Thiorhodovibrio frisius: one gene and its partners. The protein of the gene in region 3 interacts with the protein of the main gene of each other region in a pairwise test. Links are inferred from orthologs where the notes say so. Each region holds a gene or a part of one and is shown on either strand. Other genes may lie near its edges. The genes, in order: Thiofri_RS04295, Thiofri_RS01765 and ftsZ.

The links.
Region 1: the proteins of ftsZ (region 3) and Thiofri_RS04295 interact in binary tests that used the Escherichia coli proteins (3 or more experiments, as listed by UniProt). The link is inferred for Thiorhodovibrio frisius from one-to-one orthologs.
Region 2: the proteins of ftsZ (region 3) and Thiofri_RS01765 interact in binary tests that used the Escherichia coli proteins (3 or more experiments, as listed by UniProt). The link is inferred for Thiorhodovibrio frisius from one-to-one orthologs.

What each region holds. Positions count from the first base shown.
Region 1 is NZ_CP121471.1:865,831-870,549, forward strand. What follows is about bases 994-3,905. They hold Thiofri_RS04295 (bifunctional tRNA (adenosine(37)-C2)-methyltransferase TrmG/ribosomal RNA large subunit methyltransferase RlmN), read left to right. Parts: upstream 994-1,852; coding sequence 1,853-2,959; downstream 2,960-3,905. Other genes in these bases: ndk (nucleoside-diphosphate kinase), read left to right, coding at 1,392-1,820; pilW (type IV pilus biogenesis/stability protein PilW), read left to right, coding at 2,992-3,816; Thiofri_RS04305 (helix-turn-helix domain-containing protein), read left to right, coding at 3,853-3,905. Outside these bases: Thiofri_RS04285 (hypothetical protein), read right to left, coding at 1-921; more of Thiofri_RS04305, read left to right, coding at 3,906-4,719.
Region 2 is NZ_CP121471.1:319,864-324,508, reverse strand. Bases 513-3,350 are described here. They hold Thiofri_RS01765 (rod shape-determining protein), read left to right. Parts: upstream 513-1,327; coding sequence 1,328-2,374; downstream 2,375-3,350. Other genes in these bases: mreC (rod shape-determining protein MreC), read left to right, coding at 2,466-3,350; gatC (Asp-tRNA(Asn)/Glu-tRNA(Gln) amidotransferase subunit GatC), read right to left, coding at 541-822. Also shown: Asp-tRNA(Asn)/Glu-tRNA(Gln) amidotransferase subunit GatA, read right to left, coding at 1-380; more of mreC, read left to right, coding at 3,351-3,362; rod shape-determining protein MreD, read left to right, coding at 3,366-3,848; mrdA (penicillin-binding protein 2), read left to right, coding at 3,858-4,645. UniProt on the Escherichia coli protein: Forms membrane-associated dynamic filaments that are essential for cell shape determination. Acts by regulating cell wall synthesis and cell elongation, and thus cell shape.
Region 3 is NZ_CP121471.1:4,683,767-4,688,429, forward strand. What follows is about bases 878-3,733. They hold ftsZ (cell division protein FtsZ), read right to left. Parts: upstream 2,963-3,733; coding sequence 1,793-2,962; downstream 878-1,792. Other genes in these bases: lpxC (UDP-3-O-acyl-N-acetylglucosamine deacetylase), read right to left, coding at 878-1,328; ftsA (cell division protein FtsA), read right to left, coding at 3,044-3,733. Also shown: Thiofri_RS21365 (DciA family protein), read left to right, coding at 1-375; more of lpxC, read right to left, coding at 417-877; more of ftsA, read right to left, coding at 3,734-4,273; Thiofri_RS21385 (cell division protein FtsQ/DivIB), read right to left, coding at 4,285-4,663. UniProt on the Escherichia coli protein: Essential cell division protein that forms a contractile ring structure (Z ring) at the future cell division site. The regulation of the ring assembly controls the timing and the location of cell division.

The DNA of each region.
Region 1 (4,719 bases), 3.8 Mb from region 3 along the record:
GTCGTAGTCAGATTCCGGCAGCGCGTTAATGCCGGCAGCGGCCTTGCGCCCGCCGCCGGTAGCGAACTGGCGGCAGAGTGCGTCGGCGCCATCGGGGCGCTCGAGTGGGGCGCGCACGCTGACCAGATAGCCGCCCTGGTCGAGCACTGTCAGCAGCGCATGCGCGCGCCCTGGTGCCTGTTGAGCCAGTGCGTTGCCGAGCACGCCGCTGACGCGCCGCGCCCAGGGCTCGGACGGCAGCCGCAGTAGGCAGTGGGTTGGGGATGCGAGCTCAGGCGCCAGGGCTTGCGCGAGCGCCATATCTTGTGCATAGCCGGCGCGCAGTTGGCCGAACGCCTCATCGGCGGCGATGAACTCGCGCGGGTCGTGATAGGGCTCTAGGCGTCGAAAGAGCGCGTCGGGCGGAAAATGCAGGTCGCTGACCTGTGCGCCATAGCCGTTGTAGTTGAGCAGAATGCCAAGCTCACGCAGCGCCTCGGTGTCGCGTGCGGACAGATCGACCTCGCTCGCCAGTGCGCGCGCCCTAGTGTCGAAATTATCGCCAAAGGTTCCAACCAGCGCCCATTCCAAGAATCGCCCGCCGAGTGCATGATTCACCAGCAGGCTGGTGCCTTGATCCGGGCGGGGGTCGATATGGGCCTCGAATCGGTCGTGGCTGGGAATTTCGCCCGCATAATGGTGGTCGAACCAGCGCACGCTCGCGCCGGCCTCAAGCACGCGCCTGAGGTCAGCCCGGTTTTTATCGAGCGAGATGTCAAGCACTGTCAGCCGGTCGCCCGCTGCCGGCGCGACGCGGCTCAGCAGCGCGATGTCGCGCTTGACGCCGGTGATCAGGGTGCTGTCGCGTGGCTCGCTCAGGCGCAGTTGTTGCAGCGCGCAAAGACCATCCGCATCGCCGTTGAAAAGGTCATAATCAGCCAAGGCAGGCTCCCCCAGGTTGTAATGCCTCATGAAGATGAGCCCGAAAATCCGCCCAAAATCGGCCCAAAATCTGCCAGTTGTCGCGAATCGGGGCGCCCGTGTCAGGGTGGCGAATGTTATACCCAATCGACATGGAATTGGGGCGTATTTTGGGGTGAGTGGTGGTCACGGGGGCTCTGCGGCAGGATGCTGCCGTGAAACCCCCAGCCTGAAGCCCCATGGGCAGGGTTTACTGCATCCCCAGTGACCGCTGCCCGGTCCGAGACAAGTCGAAAATCCATGTCCGCTTGGTATATTTTGCGCTTGACGGATGGATTTTCGGGCGCTTTCCCGATTAGACTTGTGCGCTGTCGTTGGATCATGGCGGCCGACCTGAAAGGCGAGCCCAGCTGTTGGCGCAGTTTGCCGATCACCGCCGATCCAGCACCTAGTTTCGTTTTTTATCGGGCGCAAGCCCAAAAGGAGTCAGCATGAGCGTCCAACAAACCCTGTCCATCATTAAACCCAACGCGGTTGCCAAGAATGCCATTGGCGCTATTTGTGACCGTTTCGAGAAAGCCGGGTTGCGCATTCTCGCCGCTCGCATGCTGCACATGTCCCGCGAACAGGCCGCTGCGTTTTATGCGGTGCATCAGGGCAAGCCGTTTTTCGACGAGCTGGTCGGCTTCATGACCTCGGGTCCGGTGCTTGCCATGGCGCTTGAGGGCGAAGACGCCATCGCGCTTAACCGCGAGATTATGGGTGCCACCAACCCCGCCCAAGCTGCACCCGGCACCATTCGTGCGGACTTTGCCGACTCCTTTACCGAAAATGCCGTGCATGGCTCGGATGCACCTGACACGGCGGCGACCGAGATTGCCTTTTTCTTCCCTGAGGGGGTCTGCGTGCGCACCCGCTGAGCGGATTATCGGCCATCCTGAATCGACCATTAATGAACACGCCATTGCTGAACGCAGAAGAATCTGTCAATCCGCTCGAGCTGGACCTCAAGGGTTGCGAGCAGCTCGCCATTGCGCATGGCGGCAAGGCCTTTCATGGTCGCAATCTGTTCAAATGGGTGCACAAGCATGGCGTGCTGGATTTTGATCTCATGACCGACCTGCCGGCGGCCATGCGTCAGTCCCTGGCGTTGCGGTGCCCCTGCGAACTGCCCCGGATCGCGCTGGAGCAACCGGCGCCCGATGGCACAGTGAAATGGATACTCGAGCTGGGCGATGGGCAGCGGGTCGAGACGGTCTTCATCCCGGAGGGGAAAAGACGTACCCTATGTGTGTCATCTCAGGTTGGTTGCGCGCTTGACTGCCGTTTTTGCGCCACCGCGCGTGAGGGCTTCAGCCGCAACCTGACGCCAGGTGAGATCATCGGTCAGGTGTGGGCCGCGACTCGTCGCACTGGTCTTGCCCCAACCAATGTGGTGCTGATGGGCATGGGCGAGCCGCTGGCTAATTTCGACGCCGTGGTGCAGGCCATGGCGGTGATGCAACATGATCTGGCCTATATGCTGGCCAAGACCCGGGTGACCCTGTCCACCTCCGGGCTGGTGCCCAATATCTACCGGCTCAAAGAGGTTGCCGATGTCTCGCTGGCGGTTTCGCTGCATGCGCCGGACAATGCGTTGCGCGATGAACTGGTGCCGATCAATCGCAAATATCCGCTCGAGGAACTGATCCCTGCCTGCAAAGCTTACGCCGGTTCCGACAAGCGGCGACGCATCACCTGGGAGTATGTCATGCTCGATGGCGTCAACGACAGCCTAGCGCATGCCAAAGCGCTGATTCGTCTGCTCGAGGGCGTGCCTTCTAAGGTCAACCTCATCCCGTTCAATCCATTTGCCGGCAGCGGCTTTGCGACCAGTCCGCCCGAGCGGGTCGATGCCTTTCGCCTGCGCCTGATCGGCGCTGGTCTGGTCACCACCACCCGCAAAACGCGTGGCGACGGCATTGCCGCCGCTTGCGGTCAGCTCGTTGGCCGGGTCGAAAACCGCCGGCGCGGGGCGCCGCAGCGGGTCGAGCTGGACCTCGCGAGGCCAGCAGCATGACCGAACTCGCGCTCATTCACCGGAGAATGGCTTTGACCGGACCGCTGCCGACTGATCAAGCCGGACATCAATTCAGATTCCTGCTGCCCACTGCGCTGGCGGTTGCCCTGTTTGGCTCGGGTTGCACGACCCTGCTGCCGAGCGGTGACAAGGACGACCTCGACGATCACGATCTCCAGGTCGAGCTTGGCACTGCGCCGGAAAGCCCGGCTGATCTCTACGTCAACATGGCTTCCGCCTATCTGCAACGCGGTCAGATTGATGCCGCCTTGACCCGCGCCAAGCAAGCGGTGCGAGAAGATCGTGGCAGCGCGCGCGCGCGCTACATGCTGGCGATTGTTTATCAGCGCATTGGCGAGCATGCGGACGCCGAGAAGCAATTCCAAAAAGCCGTCGAGATCGATGCGAAAAATCCTGACTATCGCAATGCCTGGGGCGTGATACTGTGCAAGCAAGCGCGTTATCGGGAAGCGGATGAACAGTTTCAGAAGGCGCTCGACAACCCGCTCTACGCCAACCCGGAGGTGGCCCTGGCGAATGCCGCAGACTGCGCACGGCGTGCTGGCGATACAGTTAAGGCGGAGCGTTATTGGCGCCAGGCACTGGAGAAGAATCCAAGATTCGGTCCGGCGCTGCTCAACATGGCCGGCCAGAACCTCGCGAATGGCGATGCCCAGGGCGCGCGCGGCTATATGGCACGTTATGTCGCAGCCGGAAATGCGGCCACGCCCCAGGCCTTGTTGCTTGCGGTGCGCATCGAGCGCGCGCTGGGCAACACCGCTGCGGCCAAGAAACTTGAAACCTCCCTGCGTCAGCGCTTCCCGGATGCAACCGAGATCATGGAGCTCGCCCCCTAGACTATGCCATCCAATATCCGCCACCGGCCTGAACCCATGCACAGCATTGACGAACCGACGCCCGCGCTTCACACCGATACGGTCGATCCACTTCACGACAGCGTTGGACGGCAGCTCAGAGTGGCACGGGAGACGGCCAATATTACCTTGGCGCAGATCGCGGCCGAGTTGCATTTGTCTGTCAGCACCATCACCGCGCTGGAGGACGACCACTACGAGGGATTGCCGAGCGAAGTTTTCGTGATCGGCTATCTGCGCGCCTATGCGCGCACACTCGGGCTGGATCCGGCCCCGCTGCTCGATCAATATCGGCGCGTGCAGCCAGCCGATAGTCATCCCACCATGCCTGTCGCACGGGCGCGAGCAGATAACAGCCGTTCCTTTGCCATCCCGCTGGCCCCACTGATCGGTTTGCTGTTGGCGCTGGTGCTCGGTGGCGCGGGATGGTTCGGGTGGACGCAACTGGGCGGCAGCGACTTCTTTGCCAATCTGCTCTCCGCGCCGGACGCCGATGACACTGGGGTAATTTCTCCGACGCCCAGGGTCGCGCGGCCCGTTCTGCCGCGTCCGCCGGCCGATGTCGATCCGGAGGCAGCTCTCAACCCAGAAGGCAGACCGCTGGATGAAGCCTCAGCTGACGCGGCTGCCGAAGCGCTGGATACCGAGCCCGAACTCGAGCCCGAGCCATCTGGAACAGCGCCGGAATCCGACTCCCCTCCCGCAGATGAAGAGCCGGCCGATGCAGACATGGCCGGCCTGATCGCGTCCATCGGCGCCGACGCGGACGAGAATGATACGGCTACTGAGAGTGATGGTAGCGAGGCTTCCGCCACGGCGGAAGTCATCATGACCTTCAGCGGACCCTGCTGGGTCGATGTGCGCGACGCCACCGGCGAGTACAAG
Region 2 (4,645 bases), 4.4 Mb from region 3 along the record:
TCGTCCATGTTGGTTTTGCCAAGGCTGATCGCGCCGGCGTCTTGCAGTCGGTTGACAACAGTTGCGTTGTAAGGGGCGATGAAATCGTTCAACATGCGCGATGCGCAACTGGTGCGCACGCCCTTGGTGCAGAAGATGTCCTTATGCGCAATCGGGACACCGGTGAGTGGGCCGCCTGCGTCACGCGCCAATTGCTGATCGGCAGCATCGGCGGCGGCCAGGGCGGTTTCGGGCGTGACCGTGATAAAGCTGTTCAGCAAGGGCTCATGGCGCTCGATGCGCGCGAGAAACTCCGCAGTCAGTTCGCGGCTGGAGAACTCGCGGCGGCGCAGGCGCGCGGCCAATTCGGCAATGGGCTCGCCGAGCGTCTGGTCGATCATGGTGCTGCAGTCCTAATGCTGGCGGTCAAAAAACTGGGCTGAGGGGCTGGGTCAATCGGAGCCGGAACGGATGTTCCGCTGGACAATGGTCTGGGCGGAGGGGCTGGGCAGAGAGTTTGGCGAGGCAGGTCCCCGCCCTGCCCCGGAGTCGCAGACATGTCTACTCGATGACCCGGGGTACCAGATAAAAGCCATCTTTAGTCATGGGCGCGATACTCTGGAAGAGTTCGCGCCTGTCCGGCTCGGTGGCATCATCCGGGCGCAGACGCTGAGTGAGTTCGAGTGGGTGTGCGAGTGGCTCGATCGCGCTGGTGTCGCAGGCGTTCATGTCCGCGACCATGGCGAAGATGTCGGTCAACTCGCTGGCATATTGATCGAGTTCGCTGGCATCGGCGGCGAGTTTGGCAAGATTGGCGATTTGCGCGACGTCGGATGATTGCATGGTTCCTGGACCCGGATCAGGTGCGATCCTGAAAAGCAGGATGCGCGGCGGAGTCGAAACAGCGCGCGGCAAGGCGCGTTTGGGATTAAGCTTGGCAAAAGTCCTGCCTGCGGCAGCGAGTGGCAAGCTACCACAAGAAGGCTCGCCTTGGAATTGGCCCGAAAAAGCGCCTGGCGATTTTGCTCGGGATTTTGCGCATTTGCTGCTGTGCGCAGTCGGATTGCCCGGCATGTTGGCGCGGAAATCGCTGAACTTGCCAAGCTGTTACCACTGGGTGTCTTGCCGAGGAGGCCCGAGATTGCTAGATTAGGCACCTAATCTGGCGTGCGGCAGTCCGCGCGGAACCGTCAAACAACCGCTTCATATTCCGGGGTGGCCGGGACTATGAGCGTTACCGTCAAACAACCGCTTCATATTCCGGGGTGGCCGGGACTATGAGCGTTACCGTCAAACAACCGCTTCATATTCGGGGTCGCCGGGACTATGAGCGTTAGGAAGAAAATCGATGCTTTTTAGACGCATTCGGGGCATGTTCTCCAATGATCTGTCGATCGACCTGGGCACCGCGAATACGCTCATTTATGTGCGTGGCAAAGGTGTGGTGCTCAATGAACCTTCGGTGGTTGCTATTCGACAGGACCATGACGGGGGACGAAAAACCGTGGCCGCCGTCGGCGAAGAAGCCAAGGCCATGCTCGGGCGCACGCCGCAAAATATCACCGCTATCCGCCCGATGAAAGATGGGGTGATTGCCGACTTCACCGTCACCGAGAAGATGCTCCAGTACTTTATCCACAAGGTACATGAGAGCCGGATCATTCGTCCGAGTCCGCGAGTTTTGGTGTGTGTTCCCTGCGGTTCGACCCAGGTTGAGCGGCGCGCTATCAAAGAGTCTGCTGCGGGTGCCGGGGCACGCGAAGTTTTTCTGGTTGAAGAACCCATGGCGGCGGCTATTGGTGCCGGCCTGCCAGTCGGGGAAGCACGCGGTTCCATGGTGCTCGACATTGGTGGCGGCACCTCGGAGGTCGGCATCATCTCACTCAATGGTATTGTTTATTCTCAGTCGGCGCGTATCGGTGGCGACACCTTCGATGAATCCATCATTAACTACGTGCGACGTAATTACGGGACGTTTATTGGTGAGGCGACCGCCGAGCGGATCAAGCACACCATTGGCTCGGCCTTCCCCGGCAGCGAAGTGCGCGAGGTCGAAGTCAAAGGCCGCAATCTGGCCGAGGGCATGCCCCGCAGTTTTACGCTGAACAGCAACGAGATTCTCGAGGCCCTGCAGGAGCCGCTTTCGGGTATTGTCAGCGCAGTTAAAATTGCGTTGGAGCAAACTCCACCCGAACTTGGCTCCGATGTTGCCGAGCGGGGCATCGTGGTCACCGGCGGTGGCGCGCTGCTGCGCGATTTCGACCGGCTGCTCGCCGAGGAAACCGGCCTGCCCGTGATTATCGCCGATGATCCACTGACCTGTGTGGCACGCGGGGGTGGCATGGCGCTCGATATGATCGACCAAAGGGGTGTTGACTTTTTCGTGGGCGAGTAGGTCGGTGGCGCATTGATCGGAATTCACACCCGCGCTAACCCTCTGATTTCGGTCGATTGATCCAGATCGGGCAATCTTCTGCAAACTTGGCATGAAGCCTCTGTTCAACCATGGACCCTCTGCTGCCGTGCGCATGGTGATTGCGCTGGCGCTGGCGTTCGCCCTCATTATTGCCGATCTGCATTATCGCCAGCTCGATGTCCTGCGCTCCAGCTTGGCCGTCACCGTCTATCCGCTGCATTTTCTTGCTGCCTTGCCAGCGCGCATCGCGCGCGATGTGGAAAACCAGGTGGTAAGCAACATGGAGTTGCGAGCCGAGAACGACCGCCTGCATCGGGAGAACCTGTCCCTGCGCGCGCGGTTGCAGCGGTTCGCGTCCCTTGAATCGGAGAACGAACGGCTGCGTAATCTGCTCGGCTCGGCGTTCAAGGTGGGCGAACGGGTGCTGATTGCCGAACTGCTGGAGGTGGACCTGGACCCTTACCGCCAGCAGGTATTGGTCGACAAAGGCGCGCTGTCCGGGGTCTTTGTTGGCCAGCCGGTACTGGATGCCAATGCGGTCATGGGGCAGGTGGTGCGCACCAACCCTCTGACTTCCACGGTGCTGCTGATTACCGATGCCCGCCACTCGCTGCCGGTTAAAATCAACCGCAACGGGCTGAGGTCGATTGCTATCGGGTCTGGACTGGTGGATCAGCTCAACCTGCTGCACGTGCCCAAAAAGGCCGACGTGCGGGTGGGCGATCTGCTGGTAACATCCGGACTTGGTGGCACCTACCCCCCTGGGTATCCTGTCGCGCGGGTGACCGAGGTGCGCATCGAGCCCGGCAAGCGGTTTGCCACCGTGAGCGCGGAACCCACGGCGCGACTTGATCGTAGCCATGAGGTTCTGCTGGTCTGGTCATTGCCGAAACTGATGGAAAGCGGGGCTATGACCAAAACAGATGGCGAGCATGCTGCCGCGATCAACTCGAATCTGGAGCCCTGAGCCATGCTGGCTGGCCGAACCCCGTGGGTGATTGTGCTGACCCTTGGCGCGGCCGGGTTTCTGAGCATTGTGCACATGCCCGACTGGGCCGTTGATTATCGCCCGCAGTGGACGGCGATGACGGTGATATTCTGGATCACCACCTTGCCTGATCGGGTCGGTGTCTTCTGGGCCTTTTTTGCCGGCCTGATGATGGACGTTGTGACCGGGTCTCTCTTGGGCCAGCACGCACTGAGCTTCTCGGTTATGGGGTATCTCACCGTTGAACTCGAGCAGCGCATCGCGCTTTTTCGCGCCTGGCAACAGGCAGTGTCGATCTGGCTGATTCTGACCGTGGAGCGCCTGCTATCGCTCTGGGTGCTGAGTGCCACCAACCAGCCAACACCCTCTCTGTCCTACTGGACCACCACCTTTGTCAGCATGCTGCTGTGGCCCTGGTTTGCCGCCGCGCTGCGAGGTCTTGTTCGGCGTCTGGATCTGGCTTAGCCTGAGCGCATGGTCGATTCATCGTTCAATAAGCCACGCAGTGGTGCGCGCATTTTCACCGGCCGCATCATTCTGGCCGGCGTACTGGTGGTAGTCTGCCTTGCCACCGTCGTGGCGCGGCTGGTGTATTTGCAGGTTTACAACAACGACCATTTCCGCACGCTGTCCGAGGATAATCGCGTTCGAGTGGAACCTTTGCCGCCGATGCGCGGGCTGATCTACGACCGAAATGGGGTGCTGCTTGCCGATAATGTCCCGTCCTACTCGCTGCAGATCATTCCTGGCCGAGTCGATAACCTTGCGGATACCATCGCCGAACTGAGTGAGATCATCCCGATCAGCGATCTGGATCGCCAACGCTTCGAACGTTTGCGCCGTCAGCACCGCCGTTTCGACGGGGTGCCGATCCGACTGGACCTGAACGATGTCGAGCGTGCGCGGTTCGCTGTGCAGGGGCATCGCTTTCCGGGTGTGCAGATACACGCGGAGTTGCTGCGCCATTATCCCTTCTCGTTCGATACTGCGCATGTGCTTGGCTATGTTGGGCGCATCAACGAAGAAGAGATGCAGCGAATCGACACCTCGGCCTACGCTGGCTCCAGCCATATCGGTAAGGTTGGTCTTGAGAAAGCCTATGAGGACAGCCTGCACGGAAGCGTTGGTTACCAGCAGGTTGAGGTGAATGCGCGCGGTCGGGTGCTGCGCACATTGGAGGAACAACTGCCAACATCTGGGGATGACTTGGTGCTGTTTCTCGATATCGACCTGCAGCGCGATGCCATGGCGACCATGGCTGG
Region 3 (4,663 bases):
GACGGCGACTGTCTGCGGCTTTTCGCCGACTCACCCGTCTGGGCAGCAAAGCTGCGACTCTGCACTCAGGAGATTCTACGCGCCCTGAGAAAACGAGGACTCGCACTCAAACAATGCCAAATCCGCGTGTGCCCTCCGCTGGTCGCTGCCCCGGCCTCGCGCCACGGCATTGACAGCGACCACCCCCAGCACACGCATCTCTCTGCGGCAGCGGCATCCCATCTGAAACAGGCAGCCCTTGGTGTGCAGGATCCGTGCATTGCCGCCTGCTTCGAGCGAATCGCCCGACATCATCAATCCGACGCCAAGGCACCCGACACTAGACAACCCGATGTCAGGAAACCCAATACGGTCAAACCCGGCACGACAAGCTAGCCGATTCAGCTCAGCCCGCTATTTAATCAGCAAGAGCAATTTCAAGCAACAGCAACAGGCTGTCCATAGCTGATTGGCGCCTTTTTGGGGTCCTCAAATGTGACTTCTTCCCAGGCTCCCTCGTTGGCGAGAAGCGCACGCAACAACTGATTGTTGAGGGCATGGCCGGACTTGTAGCCTTGGAACGCACCGATCAGAGAGTAACCAAGCAGGTAGAGGTCGCCAATCGCATCAAGAATTTTGTGTTTGACAAACTCGTTGTGGTACCTGAGCCCTTCTTCATTGAGAACCCGGTAATCATCAACCACGACAGCGTTGTCCATCGTACCGCCAAGCGCCAGATTCTGTTGGCGTAGCGCCTCAATGTCGCGCAGAAAACCGAAAGTGCGCGCACGACTGATCTCCTTGACAAAGGAGGTGGTTGAGAAATTGATGCTGGCCGACTGCTCGCGCGATGCGAAGGCCGGATGATCAAAGTCGATCGCGAAGGACACCTTGAAGCCGTCGAAGGGATCAAACTGGGCGAATTTATCGCCATCTTCGACCCGGATGCGGCGCTTGATGCGGATAAAACGCTTCGGGCGCGATTGCTCCTCGATGCCTGCGGATTGAATCAGAAACACGAAGGGTGCGGCACTACCATCCATGATGGGCACTTCTGGCGCGCTGACACGAACATAGGCATTGTCGATACCAAGACCAGCGAAAGCCGAGAGCAGGTGCTCAACGGTGGCGATGCGCACGCCATCCTGCACTAGAGTCGTGGACAGGAGGGTATCGCCCACATTGGCGGGGCTAGCCTTGATTTCGGCCGGCGACGGAAGATCATCGCGGCAGAATACAATTCCGGTATCGGGCGCCGCAGGCGACAGCGTGAGATACACTTTCTCGCCGGTATGCAATCCGACGCCAGTGGCGCGGATCACGTTTTTTAGAGTTCGCTGCCGGATCATTGTAAGGCTCTCCGTTGGCTGCGACAGTCCCTGCGGCGTCGCCAGTTGATTGCTCCTGCTCGGATTGGCCCTGGATGGCCCTGATTGGCCTTGATTGCTCATGGCCCCGACCACCCCGGCAAAAGAAACGGCTGTTTCCCGGAGGAGCGGACTGGCGCGTTGATGATTCCGCGCGCATGCAAGCCGCACCGGCCCTGTCTTAGTTTGATCGGCATATTAGGGTTTTCCCGAAGGTTAATCAAGCGCTGTGAGCCCGCTTTTTGCGAAAAAGCCGTTTATCCCTGCTCGAACATCCAGGCGCGGCTCTGAATGCAGAAATCTTTAAGCTGCAAAAACAATTATTTAGCATCTAAACTTCCGCATCAAAACGTCAACCCATCAAAATTCGCGCTCCAAGTGGCGCGGCGCACCAGGCAACCAACCTGCACTGGCACATCGCCCACTTGTTTGCCCCTCCATTGCCGCTAATCCGCCTGCCGGCGCAGGAAGGCGGGAATGTCGAGATAGTCCAGATCAGCTGCGGAGGAGCCTCCCTCGCTGGCCGCTGCATTGGCCGCTGCGCGCTTGTTGCGGATGTAAGCTGGCTGATCCATATCGCGATAATCCGGCGCCGCAGCGCGCTCGGGCTCACTGGAGACCAAACGCATTTTTGGCTGTTCAGCCTTGGCCGCAGCACGCGCACCAAGCCCGGTCGCGACCACGGTCACGCGCATTTCCTTGTCCATGCTGGTATCAATAACTGTGCCCACAACCACGGTGGCATCGTCATCGGCGAAATCCCGCACGGTGTCGCCGACCTCAGTGAACTCACCAATGGTCAGGGAACTCCCGGCGGTAATGTTGACCAGAATGCCGCGCGCCCCGGACAGGTCAATGTCTTCGAGCAGTGGACTATTAATGGCAGCTTCGGCAGCCTCGCGCGCGCGCTCATCACCGCTCGCGGCGCCCGTGCCCATCATGGCCACACCCATTTCCGACATCACTGTCTTGACATCGGCGAAGTCGACGTTGATCAGCCCGGGACGGGTGATCAACTCGGCGATACCCTGGGTGGCGTTTCGCAGCACGTCGTTGGCGGCGCTGAAGGCATCAAGCAAGCTCATGTCTTTGCCGAGTACGGCTAGGAGCTTCTCGTTCGGGATGGTAATCAGGGAGTCAACCGACTTGGCCAGTTCCTCAATGCCCGCGTCCGCCACCTTGCGCCTTTTGACACCCTCGAATGGGAAGGGCTTGGTCACCACGGCCACGGTCAGAATACCAAGCTCGCGCGCGATCTGCGCCACGATGGGCGCAGCGCCAGTGCCTGTACCACCGCCCATGCCGGCGGTGATGAACACCATATCGGCTCCTTCGAGTGCGTCCTTGACGCGTTCACGATCTTCCTCGGCAGCAGTGCGACCGACCTGCGGATCAGCACCAGCTCCTAGACCCTTGGTAATTTCGGTACCAAGTTGCAAAATGGTTTTCACATTGGAATTCTCGAGTGCCTGCGCATCGGTGTTGGCGCAGATAAACTCGACTCCTTCGATATCCGAAGCCACCATGTGATTCACAGCATTCCCGCCGCCGCCGCCAATGCCGATCACACGGATCACCGCGGTCTGGGTCTGAGCGTCTAACAATTCAAAAGTCATCGCAGTTCTCCTGATTTCTTGTCGTTAAATGAGGTATGGATCTTGTCTTGCCCTGAAGCGACCACCGCATAGCATTCCGTGCTAAAGATCACCGCTCAGCCAAGAGCGGAATTTGTGCCAGGCACCACCGAGCCCCCGAGTGTCGCGATACTCGGGATGTGCCTCAAATCGATGTTGCTTGGCGTAAATCAGCAGCCCCACGCCGCTAGCGTAGACAGGATCGCGCATGCGATCCTCAAGCCCGGTGAAATACTGGGGCACGCCGATGCGCACCGGCATGCGGAACACATCCTCGGCCAGCTCCACCAGACCTTGCATCTTGGCGCTACCGCCGGTCAGGACCACACCGCCGGGGACCAGATCCTCGAAGCCGCTGCGGCGCAGTTCGCCCTGCAACAGGCCAAGCAACTCTTCGTAACGCGGCTCGACCACATTGGCTAGGGTGTGATGCGAGAGCTGGCGCGCGGGCCGGTCGCCAATACTCGGCACCTCAATATTGTCGCCGTCGGCGCTCTCGCCCTGAGCACAACCGTGATTGATCTTGATGGATTCGGCGTGATGAATGGGCGTGCGCAGCGCCACCGCGATGTCGTTGGTTACCTGATCGCCGGCTATGGGCACCACGGCTGTGTGGCGAATGGCGCCATCAGTAAATACGGCCATGTCGGTGGTGCCGCCACCCATGTCGATCAGGCAAACGCCGAGTTCTTTTTCATCTTCGGTGAGCACCGAGTAACTCGAACTGAGCTGATCAAGCACCAGATCATCGACTTCCAATCCGCAGCGACGAATGCACTTGACGATATTCTGCGCGGCACTGACCGCACCAGTGATGATGTGCACTCGCGCTTCCAGGCGCACACCGCACATCCCCACGGGCTCGCGGATACCTTCCTGATTGTCGATGATGAATTCCTGCGGCAGGATGTGGAGGATTTTCTGATCCGCTGGAATGGGCACGGCGCGGGCGGCGTCTATGACCCGGTCGATATCGCCCTGACCGACTTCATGCTCCTTGATGGCCGTGACTCCATCGGAATTGCGGCTACCGACATGGCTGCCAGAGATCCCGGCATGCACCGAATGAATCTCGCACCCGGCCATGAGTTCGGCCTCTTCGACCGCGCGTTGAATCGACTGCACCGTGGACTCGATATCCACCACCACGCCTTTCTTCAGGCCGCGTGACGGATGCAATCCAAGCCCGACAATCTCGATACTGTCATCGGCTTTAATCTCACCAACCAGGGCTGCCACCTTCGAGGTGCCAATGTCGAGGCCGACTACCAAATTCTCTCTGCGTCTAGACATGATCATGTGCTCTATCGCTGTTCGTTGACTGCTGCCATACGTTTTCCCTGGGCCTGGAAATCGCTCTCCTTGTCGGTGCGCCAACGCACCGCGAGGCCATTGCTATAGCGCAGATCAATGCGCTCTGGTACCGCCACCGCCTCGATGCGTGGAAACGCCGTCAACAACCGGGCAAGGCGCTGATCGAGTTGCTCGGTGCCGAAATGCAACACCGGCCCACCCAACAACTCCAGGGTCCAGTCGCCACGCCGGTCACGTCCCAGAGCGTCGATCAGCAGGCCCAGGTCGGCGAGGCGCGGCTGCCACTGCAGCAAGCGGTCAACCACCTCTGCGGCAAGCGCATCCGGACCCGACAGACGTGGCAGCCCGGCCGGAACCCGACGGTCCTGC